Regions from separate parts of the Desulforamulus ruminis DSM 2154 genome, predicted to be linked through region 1. Evidence: riboswitches for the same ligand, from Rfam matches in the RefSeq annotation. Region 1 holds a riboswitch; each other region holds the start of a gene.

Evidence for each region. Region 1 has a riboswitch for cyclic di-AMP ahead of DESRU_RS04425 (C40 family peptidase). Riboswitches for the same ligand answer to the same signal wherever they lie in the genome.
Region 2: it holds a riboswitch for cyclic di-AMP, as region 1 does, so the genes downstream of both, DESRU_RS00780 (CAP domain-containing protein) here and DESRU_RS04425 (C40 family peptidase) in region 1, are expected to answer to the same signal.
Region 3: it holds a riboswitch for cyclic di-AMP, as region 1 does, so the genes downstream of both, eam (glutamate 2,3-aminomutase) here and DESRU_RS04425 (C40 family peptidase) in region 1, are expected to answer to the same signal.
Region 4: it holds a riboswitch for cyclic di-AMP, as region 1 does, so the genes downstream of both, DESRU_RS16080 (ABC transporter ATP-binding protein) here and DESRU_RS04425 (C40 family peptidase) in region 1, are expected to answer to the same signal.

The regions. Positions count from the first base shown of each region.
Region 1 covers NC_015589.1:894,459-899,432, forward strand. The annotation lists gene DESRU_RS04415 (sodium-dependent transporter) at 1-1,171, shown strand, start outside; gene DESRU_RS04420 (zinc dependent phospholipase C family protein) at 1,211-1,900, opposite strand; cyclic di-AMP (ydaO/yuaA leader) riboswitch at 2,054-2,188, shown strand; gene DESRU_RS04425 (C40 family peptidase) at 2,195-2,845, shown strand; gene DESRU_RS04430 (S-layer homology domain-containing protein) at 2,952-4,343, opposite strand; gene DESRU_RS04435 (methyl-accepting chemotaxis protein) at 4,701-4,974, shown strand, end outside.
Region 2 covers NC_015589.1:147,993-152,966, reverse strand. The annotation lists gene DESRU_RS00790 (DUF3794 domain-containing protein) at 1-664, opposite strand, end outside; gene DESRU_RS00785 (DUF3794 and LysM peptidoglycan-binding domain-containing protein) at 693-2,330, opposite strand; gene DESRU_RS00780 (CAP domain-containing protein) at 2,521-3,468, opposite strand; cyclic di-AMP (ydaO/yuaA leader) riboswitch at 3,472-3,609, opposite strand; gene DESRU_RS00775 (chymotrypsin family serine protease) at 3,816-4,820, opposite strand; gene yabG (sporulation peptidase YabG) at 4,886-4,974, opposite strand, start outside.
Region 3 covers NC_015589.1:1,662,613-1,667,586, forward strand. The annotation lists gene hydE ([FeFe] hydrogenase H-cluster radical SAM maturase HydE) at 1-257, shown strand, start outside; gene hydG ([FeFe] hydrogenase H-cluster radical SAM maturase HydG) at 286-1,749, shown strand; gene DESRU_RS08325 (winged helix-turn-helix domain-containing protein) at 1,884-2,498, shown strand; cyclic di-AMP (ydaO/yuaA leader) riboswitch at 2,615-2,745, shown strand; gene eam (glutamate 2,3-aminomutase) at 2,752-4,014, shown strand; gene DESRU_RS08335 (hypothetical protein) at 4,182-4,439, shown strand; gene DESRU_RS08340 (SIR2 family protein) at 4,504-4,974, shown strand, end outside.
Region 4 covers NC_015589.1:3,240,943-3,245,916, forward strand. The annotation lists gene DESRU_RS16060 (HAD family hydrolase) at 1-326, shown strand, start outside; gene DESRU_RS16065 (glycine betaine ABC transporter substrate-binding protein) at 422-1,330, opposite strand; gene DESRU_RS16070 (ABC transporter permease) at 1,346-1,963, opposite strand; gene DESRU_RS16075 (ABC transporter permease) at 1,986-2,627, opposite strand; gene DESRU_RS16080 (ABC transporter ATP-binding protein) at 2,624-3,745, opposite strand; cyclic di-AMP (ydaO/yuaA leader) riboswitch at 3,848-3,993, opposite strand; gene DESRU_RS16085 (class I SAM-dependent methyltransferase) at 4,166-4,741, opposite strand; gene DESRU_RS20620 (sporulation protein YjcZ) at 4,965-4,974, opposite strand, start outside.

The sequences.
Region 1 (4,974 bases):
CGAATTTGTCATTGGCCGCCGTTCCAATGCCGCAGCAGTAGGGTCCTTTAAAAGATTGGCTCCGTCCACCCCCTGGTTTTTTGCCGGACTTTCCGGTGCAGTGGCTGCTTTTTTGATTATGGCTTTTTATACCTCGGTGGCCGGCTGGGTATATGCTTATATTTTTAAAGCCATTGGCGGGGGGTTAATGACTGCGGATCCAAAGGTATCCGAGCAGGCCTTTAACACCTTTGTCAGCAGTGTTTGGTCCCCTTTAATCTGGCAGTGGATTGTTTTGATTGTAACCGGTGCCGTAATTTTGGCAGGAGTTAAGAACGGCATTGAACGGATGACCAAAACCCTGCTGCCTATTTTGTTTGTTTTATTGCTGATCTGCGATATCCGGGCCCTGACTTTACCCGGAGCCAGTGAAGGACTGGCCTTTCTCTTTAAACCCGACTTTGCCCAAATTACCGGGGCTACGGTTTTAGCGGCCATGGGTCTGGCCTTCTTTAAACTGTCTGTAGGTATGGGTGCCATGATTACTTACGGCAGTTATATTGGCAAAGGGGAAAACCTGATCGGCACCGGGGTAAAGGTTGCCTTGGCCGATACTGTGGTTTCCATGATGGCCGGCATGGCTATTTTCCCGGCGGTCTTTGCCTTTGGTTTTAGTCCTACAGATGGTGCTAAATTGCTCTTTATGACCATTCCCATGGTATTTAATTCCATGCCCTTCGGACAGGTGTTCCTGACGCTTTTCTTTATCTTAAGTTCCATCGCCGCCACCGGTGCCATGATCTCGCTTTTTGAAGTGCCGGTTGCTTACTTGCGTGAGGAAAGAAATTGGTCCAGAAAAAGAGCCACGGTGGTTACCGCCCTGGGGATGGCCCTGATTGGAAGTACGGCTACTCTTTCCAACAGCCTGTTGGCAGATTTCCACCTGTTTGGTAAGACCTTGTTTGATCTTTATGATTATACCAGTTCCAACTTGTTGCTTCCCATTACCGGTCTAGCCATTGCTCTTTTTGCCGGCTGGAAGCTAAGCCGGTGGGATATAGCCGATGAAATATCCAACTCCGGGAGCTTGAATAACAAGAGGCTGATTCAAGGATATTGGTTAGTCGTCCGGTTTGTGGTGCCGGTGGCCATCGTGATTGTGTTGCTGAGCGGCCTGGGTTTGTTTGATTAAACTGTAATATAAGTAAACCCCGCTGTGGCGGGGTTTTACTTATATCTTCATATGATGAATAGAAAATTGCAGGAACCCGGCAGTGGTTCTCTGGGCCCTTTTTAATAAAATTTGAATGGTCTCATCGATGACGGATAGAGGTCTGTTATCCGTCACTTGCGAAAGAAAGTCCGAGGAAAAGGAAGCATTTTTTCTGACCCAGTCCTCCGGGCGGTCTGACAAATGATAAATTCCACCGGAATAAAGGGAGTAATTCTCGTATTGATCTCTGGCCCGATCTTCAAAAAATTTGTGACCTCCTAAAACCTGTCCCCTGGCGTGATGAGGCACGCATAAATCCTGAACGATATGGCAGGCTGCGCCCAGATAAAAAAAGGCTTCCTTATAATAACCCCGCTGCCACTTTTTAAGTGCGCGGTTAAAATATTGCAGGCATTCCGTTGATGCGTCGGGACCGCGCCAAAGGCCGGTTCCCTCCCGCGAATCATAATAATGGCTGATATTTTTAAATCCCCTGTCACACCAGACCGAACCACGATCCATGGCATATAGATAGGAATGAGCGAGCTTTGCTTCTTTGTGAAAACCGTCCTGCTTAAGGATTTCAATGGCCTGCCGGTTGCAAAAATGGTGCGTATCTCTCTGCTGATTGGGGATAACCGCCTGAAAGGGCAGGGTCAGAGCCAACATTACTTTGGCGCAGTTCCATGTAGCATGGGTTAAGGTCATTTAAGCACTCTCCTAGGATGATTGTTTCCAAAATCAGGGGAAAATATGAATAACCTTCTTTTATAGGAAAAAGGACCTATTTTAGAGAAAAAAGAATAAATCTCATTTTTTAAGCAGGAAACTGGAAACAAATGGCGAAATAGCTAATAAAATATAAAATGGGCGCCTAATTTCTATTTTGAGGAAACGGGGGAACCGTTATTTTGGGGGTGAACTACCTGTTGGTAGCGGGCTATCTTTCGGTCCGAACCCGTCAGCTAACCCCGTAGGAGTAGAAAGTGGGGGAAAGAGCGTTTGTCAATAAGGAGGAAACTTTCCTTACTGGTTGCTTCCGTATGTCTGGCAACGGTTCTAGGAACGGGTTCCGCCTACGCGGCACAAGTTACCGTAGCCCAGGGAGATAGCCTGTGGGCTATTGCCAACCGGAATGGAACTACTGTAGAGGCTTTAAAGCAAATCAATCAATTAACTAGCGACAATCTTAGCGTTGGCCAGGTTTTAAACCTGCCGGACTCAGTAAATCAGTCTGTTCGTTCGTCTGCCAATCAATCCCAACAGCAGGTTTCCAGAGGGGGCGGCAGAATTACCGCTGTACTGGATTTTGCCAAGACACTGATCGGGTCCAAATATCGTTCAGGTGGAGAGAGCCCCGCAGGTTTTGACTGCTCCGGTTACGTACGTTATGTCTTTAAAAATTTTAATATTGATTTGGTCCATACTGCTGCCGGGCAATACAACGCCGGTACTGTCATTAAGAAGGAACAATTGGAACCCGCAGACCTGGTGTTCTTTAATACTGGAGGAAGCGGAATTAACCATTCCGGTATTTATATCGGTAATAATCAATTTATTCACTCTTCCAGTTCCAGGGGTGTCCGGATTGATTCCCTCGCCGACAGCTACTGGTCTAAAAATTACCGCGGAGCCAACAGAATTATTCCCTAGCTTATAAAACCCCGGAGAGATTTCCGGGGTTTAAGTATGAAAAACTTCCTGAAAATACAGACCTGCTTCAGGAATAAATAAACGGCACCGTAAAGGTGCCGTTTATTTATTCTTGGTACTCAAAGGTTAAAGCGTCATCTTCGTTCATTGCAAAGTAATCAATCACACCCTCGCCGATCCATACCTTATAGTCTTCACCGTCTTCAAGGCTGTCGTCTGCATCCAAGGTAACGGTCAGCTTATTCTTGGAGATCCCCGCTGCGTCGATATCCAGTTCCTTATGCCCCTTCAAAATGTGAATTCCGGCCCCGCTGGAACTAAAGTCTTCACCTTTCTGAAGAGTTTCATTGAACTGAAGTACAACCGTATTTTTGCTGCTGGCTGTCGCCTTTTCCAGGGCTAACTCATTTTCTCCGGTAGCAAAGGTCCATTCCCCTTTAGCAATAGCTGTAAAAGTTTTAGCATCGTCGGAGTCATCTGCTACGGTTTCCAGCATATTATCAGCCAAGGTAATGCAATATTTGGTGTTGCCGGCCAGCTTTTCATCACGGTCTAGCTTGATCACCAGATCATCATCATTTTCGCTGAAGACAATGGTAAAGTCCAGATTGGTATTGGCCCAGGCACCTTTTTCATAGCGAAGTATTCTTACGGCCTCAAGCAAATCTTCCCTATCCTTACCCTCTGCTAAAGTCAATTCTTCCGAAAAGCGGATTTTAAATTCCCTGGTATCCACATCGATTTTAGCCTTGTTAGCGGGGACTAACTGTTTAATAACAACGGTGGAAGAATCCTCATCGTCCGGATCCTGGTCATCAAGACCTTCACTGTTCATAAACCGGGAGATCATTACGGCAAACTCACCCCTGGAAATGGCTTTATAGGGGTTTAGGTAGCCGTTGGCAGAGCCTTTCATAATCCCTTTGTTATACATGACCGCTGCGTATACAAGTTCATCTTTGCTAAGCTGCTTTACATCCTTGGCGTAGGACAACATTTCCTCCAGAGAAACATCTTTATCCTCGGAGGCACGGCTCAGCCACATGGCCACTTCAATCCGTGTAGCCGGCTGGTTGCCATTCCAGTTGACTAGTTCCCAGTCTGCGATAATCCCTGCATCGTAGGCTTGAACAGGTGCCAAACCCATCCAACTGGGAAAGATATTCTTAAAGGCGTCAACCTTATTGAAAGAAATCTCCTCATGGTTAACCACTCTCATAATGATGGCGATGGCTTCGTTTTTAGTCACAGAACGTTCGGGCATGAACTGCTGGTTTTCATAACCCTTCATGATCCCTTTAAATTGGAGTTTTTCAATGTCATTTTTCGCCCAGTGGTTATTAACATCCACAAAAACCGTGGATTTCCCCTGGTATCCCCTCATTCCTTGGTTGCCCTTATTCTTCTTCCCAGAATCGGCCCAAACAGAACCGGCAAACAAGGTGGAAAGCAGACATATGGACAGCAGAACCATCAACAGCTTGCTAATTTTCCTCATCTTTTTCTCCTTTCAAAGAACAAAGTCTAAATTCCCAGTGGGTGAGACCCGTCAACCGGGGCGCCTGCCGGAGAGGGATCTCTACTCTCTTTTATTTACGCCAACGGAATTTTAAATGGCAGGGTGCATACTAAAATATATTCCTGTTCCAGTAGGGAGATCATATTAAAGCAATAATCATCGGAATAAATTAAATTATCATTATATGCAGAATTATTTATTTATTTTTAGTCAACCAATTGACATTTTATGTCAAAAAAATTATATTTAGGATTAGCAGAATATAGTTAGACTAAAGTTTTTTAAAATTAAGACCGTTTAATGATAAAAGCTAAAAAACGTGTGGGAGGATTGATTATGGCGAATCATCTTATCAACTGCTGGGAACATTTAAAATGCCCGGAGGATAGAAAGAACCAATGTCCCGCCTTCATAGAAAAAAGAGGCAGTGAATGCTGGAAGGTATCCAAAACCCTTTGTAAGGGACAACTCCAGGGAACCATGGCTCAGAAAATTGGTAACTGTAGAAAATGCGACTTTTATGCTACTTTCCATAAAATGAAATGTTCTATTAAAGTAAAAATTATGAGTGGTTTCGCCTGTATGATTTTTCTCTTTCTGGTGATGAATC
Region 2 (4,974 bases), 750 kb from region 1:
CCGAGTAAGTACCGGTGTGGGCTGTGTCGGACCGGACTACATTGCTGGCGCTCCAGGCCACCGGCGTGTTATCTCCCAACCAGTTTTCCAGACTGGGATCCGCTACCAGCTCGGTGCCGCAAATCTGATCCGGAGACGGGCAAACGCGGATAAATACCTGTTGGTCTTCGGTAATCTTTAAAACAAAGGAAATGGTGGCCACCTGCTGAATACGGGAAGCCCTCGGCAGCTCAAAATCAACGTTTACATCCACATTGCGGAAGTCAATGTCCACGTTGCCGGGATTGCTAACCGGCAGTGGCGGATTTAAAACAATATTTTTGGTAAAGGGAATATCTTCGGCCATATGACGGACATCATCATCTTTGTTGACATAATAAATCTGTTTATGGATTTCACCATGAATGGTGATACTGCGAATGAAGCTGGGTCCGCACTGGGGCTCTCCAAAATGGATGGTGGCCTTAGGGCTGTTGCAACCCACCTCGGTGGTGAAGTGGGGATCTGCTTCCAAATCCCGCACCACCACATCAATATGATCCACTTTTCTAGCCACTTCTTCCAGGCATGTTACGTTATCCACAGAAATGGATCCTGGGACGTCGGCTAAAACAATGGGCAGCTTCACAAGAACGCAATCGAGTGGAAGAGTACCGTTAGGCATTTTTATACCTCCTTATAGGTTTATATAATTAACCCTTGGCAGCGCAAGGAATTTTGATTACCTGCCCCACGGTTAATTGGTTAACATTGGTAATCTCGGGATTGGCTCTTCTAATGGCACTGACGGTGGTGCCATAACGCTGGGCCAGTTTGCTCAGGGTATCTCCCTGCTGGATGGTGTAATTAAAGACCGTTCCGGGCACGCACGCTTCAGGCTCCTCCGTAGGAGCAGGAGTAGGTTCCGGCAGGCTTACACCGGTCACAATTTCCCGCCGCACCGTTTCGGTAACCCTGGCGCAAATTTCCAGAACCGCTTCGATCAGCAGGTCGCAACCGTCCATCTTAGCATTGGTCCATTCCACGTTTATATCAAAGTCTACATTGTCATCAGGGCGGGCGCCGGGAACGTCAATGAAGGTCTTGAAAGTAACCTTCCGGTGAATCATGTGGACGGCCTGATCCTTCTTCACCGAGGTATAAATCACCTGGAACTCGATGGTGCCCCGGACCAGCACTTTATCCTGGATAACGTCACTGTCCTTGATAACGATGTCGCCAATCTTAATATCCCGGACTTTGTCAACATCCGGCTTATGATGCGGCGGTTCTTTGAAATCCCGGATAACCACCTGTTTGCATTCTTCGCCCACCAGGCTCTCCATGGCCAGGGTAGCGGTTTTTAGGGATTCAGCGCCTTTCACTTCGGTAATTACACTCACTTCCCGGTTTTCAACCACCCGGGCGGTGACATTTAAGACAATGGTGGGAGACAGCAGGCATGCATTGTCTTCATCCTCTTCAACAAAGCAACTCTCCACCATGACGTCTACTTTGGCGATCATGCCCTGCTCGGCGCCTTCAATTTCAATAAAATCAGTAAAATTAAAGGTATTCTCAAAGGTATGGACTTTCTGGTCGTCTTTCATGGCGGTGTAAAGGCACTCCAGTTCCACTTCACCGTCAATGATTACTTTATTGCGGATAATTTTAACATTGGTGATTTCAACATCGCACATGCAGCGCAGGACCTTTTCAACATCGGGCTTGCGTTCCGGAATTTCAAATTCGTCATCAATCAATACTTGTTTGGAGCCACTGCCTACCAATTGCTCCAGATTCATTTGTTCGGACTCGCATTCAAACCCCTCCGGGCATTCAACCAGGGCATCCACTTCACGGGTTTCGGTGATCCTGGCCGTAACCATAATTACTGCCGCTACATCCCAATCCGCGGCGCACTTGGGATTTCTGGTCAGGCTCACATCCTCTACCACAATGTCAACTTCCTTGTTCATGCCGGGACGGGCGCCTTCAACATCCACAAAATCCACAAAATCGATTTCGTCATGAAAGGTGTGTACAGACTGGTCATCTTTAAAGGCAGAATACATCACTCTCAGTTTAAGGGTTCCTTCAACAATAACCTTATCGGGAATAACCTCAACCTTCCTCAGCTTAACCTTGGTGTCAATGGCAAGGATCTCTTCAATTTCGGGTTTTTCCTCTGGTACGGAGAGGGTTCCACGAACTATGGTTTGCTCGGTATTTTCAGCGATTACCTCTTCCACGGTCAGCCTTTCTGTTCTTAACGGTTCGGTCGTGGTTCCGGCTCTCTCGTAGGCGCGTGTTTTACGGTACCGCGTCTTAGGCTGCCTCTTCATGGCCATTTATCATAGCCTCCTTTCAGAATATCTCCTTAATATATATATTGGTTTGGCTGGAGAAATGTGCTGAAAATGTGGTCAATCCTCAAGAAAATGAAAAAAAACAGGAGGAAATATATCCTCCTGCTGCCTTATTCTGGTATTTTGTTCATTATCCAGGCTTTATTCCAAGGACACGGTTTGTCCCGAAACGTTATCTGCGGGCAAATTCCTGCACCCAGATATAACCATAACCATTATAACTCTGGTAAACTCCCACACCAATTTCATTATAATTGGCATTTAAAATGTTCGCCCGGTGACCGGAGCTGTTCATCCAGTCGGTCATGACCTGCTGGGCGGTCTTCTGTCCCATGGCAATATTTTCGCCGGCGGCCGTGTAACTAATTCCCTGCTGGCGCATCATGTCAAAGGGGGAACCGTAAGTGGGAGAAGTGTGAGAAAAATATTTTTTATTGTACATATCCTGAGCCTTTAACTGAGCTACAGCGGTTAAGTCCTGCTTGGCCACCACCGGTTTAAGTCCCTGTTTGGCCCGTTCCGCGTTGACCAGATCCACTACCTGCTGCTGCAACTGGTTCATGCTGGCATCCGAGGAACCGGAGCCTTCATTTGGTTCCCCATCCCCAGGTGTAGGAGTGGGGGTCGGCGTGGGCGTAGGCTTCGGCGTTGCGGGCTTACTGCTTCCCTTGGTGGCCAGTAGTTGAACACAAAGCTTGCCACTGGTGGTGTTGACCATGGCCACACCCACGCAGTCGTACTTGGCGTTTAAAACCGAGCTGTTGCCATAGCAAGTTAGTTGCTTATCAACCATGGCCTTTACATCGCTACCGCGGACAACGGTTTGTCCAAGGGATTTGTAACCTCCGTTTTTAGCTACCTGATACAGGTTTGCGGTGCTGGGAATCTGGCCGGTCTTCTGGTAGGCGCTTAAGAGTTGGGCTGCCTGAGCACATAGCTGGGAATCGTACTGCAGGGCCGGAAGTCCCGCTTTAGACCGATTCGCATTCACCAGGGCAACCATTTGCTGGCCATCCTTGTCTACAGCCAAAGCCGCTTGGGGGCTAGCCATGGATACCAGAAAGGCGAGCGTGAACAAGGTCGCAAGAAACATGGAAACTCTTTTTAAACGAAACTGCACTTTCTTTCTCCTCCTTTTTGCCTCCGGAGTTAGCTGACGGGTTCGGGCAAGGATAACCCTACCTAAAAAATAAAAGGATTCACCCCCAAATGGCTGGTTCCTCCGTACCCGGGACCTCCCGGGATTCGGCATGAATTTTACCCTTCCGGCAGAACCGGAAGGCCTGTCCTAAATATACAAAAAAATGGATTTTCTTACAAAAACCGTATGACATGCCAATCATTGAATCAATTAGATTCTATAGGCAATGATCAAAGTTTCTGGATAAATTCTCATGATTGATCATCTATACCATTATTTACTATGGAACAAAACCCCGGGATTTTCGTCCCCGGGGTTGGTCTAGCTTATAACTCCACATTTAATTTTTCCAGTACCCGTTGAATAGGGTTAAATACCGTCACTTTATCAGAACCTGCAAACAGCAGACCAACGGCCCGGTTGCCTTCCGTCAGCACCAGGGACCCGCTGTCTCCGCCCTGGGACTTCATATTGGTCACCACCTGGCCGCTAAAATGAGCGGTGCTTTCATCGTCCAGTTTTACCTCCAGCGTAGCACCTACGGCAGTAACGGTCCCCTTGGTGATACCGGTGGTTCTGCCGCTTTTTACAACCGGCATGCCGGGTCTGGCTTCAGCCAACCCTTCAATTCGCCCAATCCCCAGAACTTCTTCAAAGATAACATTCTCGCGAACCGGCCGGGCCACGGCACAGTCAACCAAATTTTCCGCCCTGCCGCGCTTAAAAAATCTTAAATCATAATTGGGTCGAAGGGTATGCACCAAAATATTGGCCAACCGGGCCGCAACGTTGGCTACCGGACAGGTGGCTAGAGATTCTCCCTTTTGCAGGGGAATGTACCGGAGCAAAGTGGCAATCCGGTTATCTTTGGTGCCGCCATCATATTCCCCGGGCTGTAAAATGGGATCTCCCACAGCGGCCCGGCCGTCATTGCCATTGGAGGCATTGGCTAAAATATGATTATTGGAAAGAATTAATTTTTCCCCGGTATCCCGGTCCCGCACCACGGCCCCAAAGGTACCGGCGGTAATGCGGTAATGGCCGATACTGACCCCGGGTTGGGCCGGTCGAATGACCTGGGTGCGTTCACTCAACAAGCGGACTTCGCCAATTTCGATGACGTCTGTTTCCAGGCCGTTAATTTTATAAGGTACAAGATTTTCCCTGCTGAGATTCTCAGAAGTCTCTTTCTTTTTAACAAATACAATAATGGCGGGCCTTTCCGTCCGTTCCAAGCCCACATGCTTGTAACCAACACCCACGCCTACAACATTATTCATGCCCAGCAGCCTCCACCGGGCACGTTCAACGGTCTTTAAATGCTTATCCATAAAGGAAATCCCTCCCTATAAACTCCTAAATCATCATATGCGGAGGAATTCAAAGGGCTACTCATTTAATAGTTTGTTTTAGGAACACCCAGGCGGTGTTTACCCCGGGTTTCCAGCCCCCCAATTCCATCAAATCCGGTAATGGTACTGGAGA
Region 3 (4,974 bases), 770 kb from region 1:
CCACCACGGCCCTGGGAACCTTGAATCCCGAAGGTCGGCAGATGGCCCTGGGGTGTGGAGCCAATGTAATTATGCCCAACCTGTCTCCGGCTCAATACCGGGAAATGTACGCCATTTATCCGGAAAAGGCAGGGAGCAAGGAAGATGCCGACGAGTCCCACGAAAGGATTACTTCTCTGGTGAAAAAGGTAGGACGCACCGTAAGCAAAGGACGGGGTGACAGCCCTAAGGAATTATTTAGGAACCAGCCGGCTTAAGCAGCCGGGGAAAGGGAAGGTGGAGAATATGGCAGTGAACAAGGCGATTTATAATAATCAGTGGGAACCGGCCGATTTTATTAAAGAAGACGAGATCAACCGGATGCTGGAGGAGGCAAAGAACGCTTCTCCGGACAAAATACGGGAGGTTATTGCAAAGGCTCGTCAGGCCAAGGGGCTAAACTTGGGGGAAGTAGCCCTGCTGCTCCAGAATGAAGACAAAGAATTGCTGGAACAGATGTTCCAAGTGGCCAGTGAACTGAAACTCAAAATTTACGGCAAGCGTCTGGTGCTGTTTGCCCCCCTTTATATCAGTGATCATTGCGTTAACAATTGTGTATACTGCGGTTACCGCCGGGACAATCAATTTTCCCGCCGCAAGCTGAGCCAGGAGGAAGTGGCCGAGGAAGTAAAGGTATTGGAATCCATGGGTCATAAAAGACTGGCTCTGGAAGCCGGTGAGCACCCGGGTGAATGCCCCATTGATTACGTTTTGGAATGTCTCAACACCATCTACAGCATCAAATTTGAAAACGGCAGCATTCGCCGCTGCAACGTAAACATTGCCGCCACCACCATTGAAGAGTATAAAAAACTTAAAGAAGCAGGTATCGGCACTTATATTCTGTTCCAGGAAACCTACCACCGGGAGACTTATAAGAAGATGCATCCCAGCGGCCCCAAAGCCGATTATGACTGGCACACAACCGCCCACGACCGGGCTATGATGGCCGGTGTTGATGATGTAGGCTTTGGCGTACTTTATGGACTTTATGACTATAAATTCGAGGTTATGGCTCAGATTATGCATGCCCAGCACATGGAAGAACGTTTCGGCGTGGGACCCCATACCATTTCCGTACCCCGCATCCGTCCGGCCCAAGGGGTTGATTACGACAGTTATCCTTATTTGGTAAATGACGAACAGTTTATGAAACTGGTTGCCATTCTCCGTTTGGCGGTTCCCTATACGGGCATGATTATTTCCACCCGGGAAAGTCCCCAATACCGGGATATGCTGCTCAATTACGGCATCTCTCAGATTTCCGCCGGTTCCTGTACCGGGGTGGGAGGATATAAAAAAGAGGCCGAGCGTCTGGCCTGTTTGGCCGATGGAAAAACCGACTGCTGTTGTGACGATACACCGCCGCAGTTTGCCGTGGATGATCACCGCAGCCCGGATGAAGTTCTGAACTCGGTTTGTCAGTCCGGCTGGCTGCCCAGCTACTGTACCGCCTGTTACCGTAAAGGCCGCACCGGGGACCGCTTTATGGCACTGGCTAAAAACGGGGAAATTCAAAACGTATGCCAGCCCAACGCCATTCTCACCTTTAAAGAATACCTGTTGGACTATGCCTCTCCGGAAACCAGGGAACTGGGAGATGAGACCATCCGCCGTCATCTGGAAGAAATTAAAAGTCCGGAAATTCGCAGGATTACTGAAGACCGGTTAAAACAAATTGAGCAAGGGGCCAGAGATTTATACTTTTAATGGCCAAAAACAGCCTGTTAAGTTGAGAACAGGCTGTTTTTTTTGTTAACCCCTATGAATTTTTCGGAATGAAGTTATAATAGGAATGAAGTTATAATATAAACGCAGACAAAAATTTTTCGGAGGTTTTTATCTTGCAGAGTGGAGAGGTTCATTTAGCCAAGTACATGAACATTGCCGCGGACATTGCGGACAGGATCGTAAGGGGAGAATATCAAGAGGGCCAAAAGATATTTGGCCGGTCAACTTTGGCGGGGAAGTATAATGTTTCGCCGGAGACCATTCGCCGGGCTTTGATTTTGTTGCAGGAAGCAGGAATTGTTCAAGTTACACCAGGGGTGGGAGTGGCTGTTAAGTCCCTTGACGCGGCGCAGAAATATTTGGAGGACTTTGGTCAAAGACGGGTGCTCCAGGGTTTGCATGAACAGTTGTATGATTTGGTCAAGAAACGGGATCAATTAAATGAAGAAATATCCAAGTTGATCGAGGAATTAATGGAGCATACCCTTCAGGTGGAATCAAGATTTAACAAAATTGAAGAGTGGAAAGTATTACCCGAATCCCCGCTGGTGGGAAAATATCTTTCCCAATTGGAACTGTGCGATCAGAGCCGTGTTTTGACTATTCAAAGAAAAGATGTGGGCGAAATTGTTAATCCTACTTCAAAAAATGTGATTGAAGGCGGCGATATTATTACCATCTTTGGAACTTTAAGCGCCTCCTGTAAAAAAGGATTAGTAAGAGTTTAATAAACATTAGAATATGATTTATAAAAAAGGTGCTAAGGCATCTTTTTTATGTTGAATTCAAAACAACTTGCATGATATAATGAGTTGTGGCAACTTTATAAAAACATGACGTTGCCTGGAAAAATATGCTTAATTCCGTGATCGGAAGCGGAGGAACCAATTCCGGGGTGAATCCTATGTTAATAGGTAGGGTTTCCTTTCGACCCGAACCCGTCAGCTAACTTCGTAAGCATGAAGGAAAGGATGGGATAGTATGTCTGTAAAGATGTGGCAGGACGAACAGCAGTTAGAATGGGAGAAAAGGGACATTGCCCTTAGAAGGGCGGCAGAATTAAAGGATCAAATTACAGAATACCTGGAGCAGAAAAAAAGTATACCGGACGGGTTTGAAATCCAAGGAGAATACACCAAGGCAAAAAGTGAGTTGCTGGAGTATTTTAATGCCACTGAGGAACAGTGGAATGACTGGCGCTGGCAGATGGCCAACCGGATTAGAGATGTCAGAATTTTAAGCCGGTTGGTTCGCCTGGAATCCGACGAATTTAACGATATCGAAAAGGTAGGCCGTCAGTTCCGCTGGGCTGTTTCGCCCTATTATTTAGCCCTTGCCATTGCCGGCGGAAAAGAAGGCCCGGTTTGGCGCCAGGCTATCCCCAGCGGCCTGGAGATTCTTGACCGCTACGGCAAGGAAGATCCCATGGGAGAGGAGTTTACTTCTCCTGCGGCCGGTATTACCCGTCGTTACCCGGACCGCTTAATTATCAACGTAACCAATCAGTGCGCCATGTATTGCCGTCATTGCCAGAGACGCAGGAACATCGGAGATATTGATGTTCATAAGCCCAGGCAAGTGCTGGAGGCTTCCCTGCGGTACATCAGAGAAAATCCCGAAATCAGGGACGTTTTAATAACCGGGGGAGATGCGTTGCTCCTATCCAACAAGCAGTTGGACTGGCTGTTAACCGAGCTTGACAATATCCCCCATGTTGAAATCAAACGGATTGGCAGCCGGATACCGGTGACCATGCCCCAAAGGGTTACTTCCCAGCTATGCTCCGTGCTGGAGAAGCACCCGCCCATTTACATGAATACTCAGTTTAATCATCCCCTGGAAGTGACTCCTGAGGCCAAGAAAGCGTGCGATATGCTGATAAAGGCCGGAGTTGTGCTGGGTAACCAGGCGGTTTTGTTGAAAGACATCAACAATGATCCCCATGTCATGAAGCGGTTAAACCACAGCCTCTTGCGCATTCGGGTGAAACCCTATTACATTTTTCATGCGAAAGCGGTGAAGGGTACCCGGCATTTTATCACCGGGGTGCAAGACGGTATTAACATTATGGAACAATTGAGAGGGTTTACCTCCGGTCTGGCGGTACCCACTTACATTATCAACGCCCCCAATGGTTATGGAAAAACGCCGATCCTACCCCAGTATATTCTAGAAAATAAAAATGATCATGTAACGATCCGTACCTGGGAAAAACGAGTTATTCCCTATTCCGTCAGCGGTTAGCTTATAAGACTGCGGTAAACCAGAAAGCGTCCCCAATTTATCTTTTATAAAATAATGAGCTGCGTAAAAGGAACGATTCTGTGTTCTTTTTGCGCAGCCCTTTTATTTTGCGCTGGTTCAGCAGATAAAATTTTTTTCCGAAGCAAATTTATGATTGACAAGAACGAATGTTTGGTATAAAATCACAACAAAACAAATGTTCGGTGGTGTTAAACATGATTAAAAGTGTTGAATTCAATGGGGGTTTTATCCCTCCGGGAACCGTCCTCCCTTTGGAATCCTCCTCCAATTTTGATTTTACCGATGAAGTTCTCACCTGGTTGGGAAACAAAGATTCTTCTTTGGATACCCGGGTGGGCATGGGGGTTTGTTACTTGACGGCATTTTTTATGATCGGACAAATATTCCGGTATGTGTTTTCCTGACAAAGGGAAACAATGCCCTAAGAGAGTCTGGTTATTTTCCTGGTGAGTGCATCATAATAAATACATGACCAAGGTATATGTATTAGGAGCAGGGGCCAGTGCGGCTTATACGGGATCTTTCCTGGGTGAAACAAGCCCCGTAGCTAAAAACTTTTTTCAAAAGGCCATGCGGGTGATGAATATCCACCAGGTCAAAAACCGGTACTTCGGTGATGAAAACTTGAAATACCGGCATATTTTTGCTTTCATTGAGGAATTCTGGGGCATTTCCAAAGATAAAATAGCCCGCTCCGATCTGGATATGGAAGAGGTATTGACCCTGCTCAATATTGAACTCCAGGAGGATACTGCGGGACAAGGCCGCCTTGTACAAGCCTATGAAGAATTCCTTTTATTAATGGCCTTAACCTTTGATAAAATTTTGTACGGAACCCCCTGCCCGCACTACCAAAGAATTGCGGAATCCCTGCAACCGGAGGATACGGTTATATCCTTTAACTATGAGCTGCTGATGGATTACGCCCTGTTAAACCGA
Region 4 (4,974 bases), 1.6 Mb from region 1:
TCCTGCACCGCATGCGCTGGGCCGGCATCCATGATATTCCCTGGGCCCTGGTAACCACTTACGAAAACTGCCATTACTGCAAGCCCAATCCGAATTATTTTAAGGAAATCCTGGAAACCATCGGGGCCAAGCCGGAAGAAACGCTGATGGTGGGGAATGATACCAAAGAAGACCTGATCGCCGGTAAACTGGGAATTAAAACCTATCTGGTTACGGACAACCTCATTGATCATGGACAAGAGGAACGGGATGCGGATTTTGAAGGCCGGCTGGAAGACTTTATGGCCTATGCCCGCAGCCTTCCCCGGGCTAAACAAAAAGACTAATCCCCACTAAGTGGGGATTTATTATAATCCGGATCTCTGATTACGGCAGCCAAAAACGGGAGTCAGACTGTTCACAGCCTGCCCCCGTTTTCCCTTTATATTAGTCCTTTGCTTTGTAAAAATTCTTTTGCCACTTCTGCTTCGGACCGGCCCTCCACAGCGGTTTGATAATTTAACTGCTGCATTTCTTCATCGCTAATTTGTCCGGCCAGTTGATTTAAAACCTCTTCCAACTCCGGGTGCTTCTCCAAGGTATTCATATTAACGGTTGGCGCACAGTAGTAGGGAGGAAAGAAATTTTTATCGTCTTCCAATAAGACCAGATTATATTTGATCAATTCACCATCGGTGGCAAAGGCATTGGTCACCGAAATATTTTTATTGGCAATGGCCTGATAGCGCAAAGCAATTTCCATGGCCTGTTCCTTGGCAAAACTAATATTATAGGCTTCCTTAAGACCCTTCAACCCATCTTCCCGATTAATAAATTCCTGGTCCGTTCCAAAAATCAGCGGCTGAGAAAGCAGCGCCAAATCGGAAACTTTCTTTAAGTTATTCTCTTTGGCCGTTTCCTGACGAACCGCAATGGCATAAGTATTATTAAAACCCAAGGGTTCCAGCCATTTAATATGATGCTGCTGGTTATATTCCTTTTGCACGATTTCATAAACTTTGTCCGGATCGGTTTCAACAGGCAGGTTCAAAACAGCCATTAACCCCGTGCCGGTATAGTCGGCATATACATCCAGATCCCCTTTTTTCAGGGCCTGGAAGCACACCAGGGTCCCTCCCAGATTCAACTTTCGTTCCACCTGCAGGTCTGTCTTGGCTTCAATTAATTGAGCCATAAGCTCTCCAAGAACGATGTTTTCATTAAAATTTTTGGAACCGACCACAATTTTATCCTTTCCCCCGGCTGTATCTGATCCGTTACCACAACCGGTGAAGGCCAGCGTTAGGATGAGTAATGATGCCAGTAAAATATAAAACTTTTTTCCTCTCATTCGTACCTCCCTCATTTAAGTGGATCCCCGTGCCCTCAGGCCCTTGGGAACCGTTATTTTCTCTAAAGTGCTTAATAGTAAGTCCGATAGTACGGCCAGCAACGCAGCCGGTATGGCGGCAGACAAAATCATGGCATTATCGGCCAGTTGAATCCCTCTCCAAATGGGGCTGCCCAAACCTCCGGCGCCAATTAGAGTGCCTATGGTGGCAATGCCGATGGCGGTTACCATGGCCACACGAAACCCGGATAACATAACGGGAAGAGCAATGGGCAATTGAACCTGCCATAATAATTGCAGCCTGGTCATTCCCATCCCTCGGCCCGCTTCAATCAAATTGGCTTCTACACCCTTTAAGCCCAAATAAGTATTTCTTACAATGGGCAGCAAAGAATAGACCACTAAGGCGGCTACTAAACTGCCATTGCCCAGTCCAAAGTAATAAAGGGCGATGGCCAGCAGCGCCAGGCTGGGGATGGTTTGCAGCATATCAATCAGGCCCAGTACCGGTTCCGCCAGAGAACGGACTTGCAATAGCAGGATGCCCATGGGGATCCCGATGAGTGCGGCAATAAATACCCCCGAGGCCGAAAGCCACAAATGTTCCATGGCAAGGGATGTTATTTCAACCATATTCCACCTCCTTCATGATGATTTATTTGGCCTTTAAGCCCTGGGGCGTCACCGCTTTTTCAACCTGTGTGATGACAAAACCAAATATTAGGGCCAGGATTGAGGCCGGAATGGTGCCGGCCAGAATTAAATGGATGTTTACCATGCTGATGCCCCCGAGGATTAAATCGCCAAGGCCGCCGGCGCCAATTAAAGCCGCCACCGTAGCCCAACTGACGATGTAGATGGTGGAGATCTTAACCCCACCCATAATCAACGGGAGGGCCAGAGGTAACTTTACCATGGTCAGAAGCTCCCATTGATTCATGCCCATCCCCCTCCCCGCCTCAACCAAGGCCGGATTCACCTCTCTAATCCCGGTGTAGGTGTTGCGAAGAATGGGAAAAATGGAATATAAGAACAAGATGCTCATGGCGGGGAGCAGGCCGATGCCCAGAATGGGAAAGGCAAAGCCGAAGAAAGCCAGACTGGGTATGGTTTGTATGGTTCCAATGATACCTAAAACATACCGGGCGGCTTTTTCCCGGCCCGCCAGCCAGATACCCAGGGGAATGGCTAACATTGCCCCTAAAGCAACCGAGCCGGCCGTAATATAAATGTGCTGCCAGGTTAACGTTAGTATCTCTACATGACGGCTCATCACGGTTTGTATTAAATCATTCATGCGCTCTCTTCCTCACCCCAAACAACATTGGCCAGCGCGTTCACCATACTGGTGCGGGTAACAATCCCCACCACTTTACGCTGGGCGTCTTCTACCGGGATATAGTCCAATTTTTGATTCACCAGCAGATCAAAGGCGTCCCGGGACGGCGAGCCGGCCGCCACAGTGGGAACCTTGCTATAGGCCAGATCGGCCACCTGGTTGGCTTCTTTATGATCCCGCAGTGTTTCCACCGAAACGGTACCCAACAGCCGCTGCTGATTGTCCACCACCAGCAGGGTGTTTACTCTTTTACGTTTCATCAAGGCCACCGCTTCGGCAATCCCCTTTTCCGGGCCGATCAGTACCGGATTGGCATTCATGATACTCTCCACCGCCTGCAGCTCTTGGCCGTTTGTTCTGTGCTTACCGATGAAATCAATCACAAAATCATTGGCCGGCTTGCGCAACAGCCTATCCGGAGTATCCAACTGGACAATTTTACCGTCTTTCATGAGCACAATCCGATCCGCCAATTTTAGGGCTTCATCCATGTCGTGCGTGACAAAAACAATGGTTTTATGCAGCTTGCTTTGCAGATTCTTTAATTCATCCTGGAGACTTTCCCGGGTAATCGGGTCCAGGGCGCCAAAGGGTTCATCCATTAGAATGATGGACGGTTCGGCGGCCAGTGCTCTTAGCACGCCGATACGCTGCTGCTGCCCGCCGCTTAATTCATTGGGATAACGATGGGCATACAAATCCGGGTCCATATCCACCAGTTCCAGTAACTCTCTAACCCGCTTCAGGCGGCGTTCTTTATCCCAGCCCAAAAGGCGGGGAACCACGTCCACGTTTTCTTGGATGCTCATATTCGGGAATAATCCGATTTGTTGAATGACATAGCCAATTTCCCGCCGCAGCATAACCGGATTCATTTCCATGATATTTCTACCCTTTACAAACAAACTGCCGGATGTCGGTTCCACCAGACGGTTGATCATCTTTAAAGTGGTGGTCTTGCCACAGCCACTGGGACCGATTAGAACCAGAAACTCCCCTTCCTGGATATGTAGATCCAACTGATCTACCACCACAAGGTTTCCAAAAGACTTTGTCAATTTCTCAAACTTAATCATATTTCACCTCCATTCAACTTAAATCAAAAAACCCTTGGAAGAATTATCCAAGGGGAAGGGGCATAAAAATGTATAACAAACAGCCAAAAGGTTTGGCTGTTATTGTCAACTTTTCTACGCCTACGAAGTTAGCTGACGGGTTCGGATTGAAAAGTATAACCCTAACAGTGTGAACACACTGTATTAACCCCAATTCATTTTTGGTTCCCCCGCTCTCTCATCAATGAGAGACTAAGCGAAAACAATATAATATTTTTATATTCTTAATTTTATCATAACAGGTTAAATTATTATAATCTTATAAACATCGTTGATATGGCATTTCACAAGATATTCAGTGATATAGCACAATTAATACTACAAATGCTAAAACATATTTCCTCATACTGTGGATAAGGATAGATTTAAAAGAATGAATTCTCAGGCTTTTTGGGCCACCAGACCATAAAAAGAATCGCTGAGATGGATATCTTGGATGGATTGCAGACCCAGCTCCCCTAAAATATGGATCAGATCCTCTTGGGCTAAACGGTGTTTCACCGGCGGTCCCATGGGCATATCCCGCTTCTGCCACTCAATAATCGCTATCCTGCCCCCACTTTTTAAGATACGGATGACCTGAAGCAAATACGCTTTCAGTTCCGGAACTTCATGGAGTACAAAAGCCAAAAAAACAAAGGTTGTGGAATCGCTGGCCAGGGAAAATTGATTTTCCTCCACTTTCAATAACTCCAGGTTCCCAATTCCCTCCACTGCCGACCGATTCTTGACTTCCATTAACATCTCTTCTGAAATATCCAAGGCAAAGACCTTTCCTTCTTCGCCCACCATCTTGGCCGCCGGAATGGTGAAATAGCCGATGCCGCATCCAATATCTGCAACCACATCTCCGGGCTGCAGACCAAATTTTTGCAGTGTTTCCACAGGCGGCAACATTTTTCTTCTCTCCGGATTATCTAACTTGTGCTTTTGTTTAGCATCAAATACGTGCGGCATTGAACCCCTCCCTAAATATCCCTGGACGATCCGTTTTTAAATTGACGGACGGTCTCGCCTATTCAAAATATTATAACAAAGTGTGGTTTTCAGAACAAATCCTCCCAGATTTAGAACAACTCTCCTGAATGGCAAAGAATCCGGAACACAGGAAAAACACCGTGGGCGAAAAACTCACGGTGCTTTCCGGGAGGAACCAGGGCATCCCTCTTTATTAAAAAGCTTATTTAGGA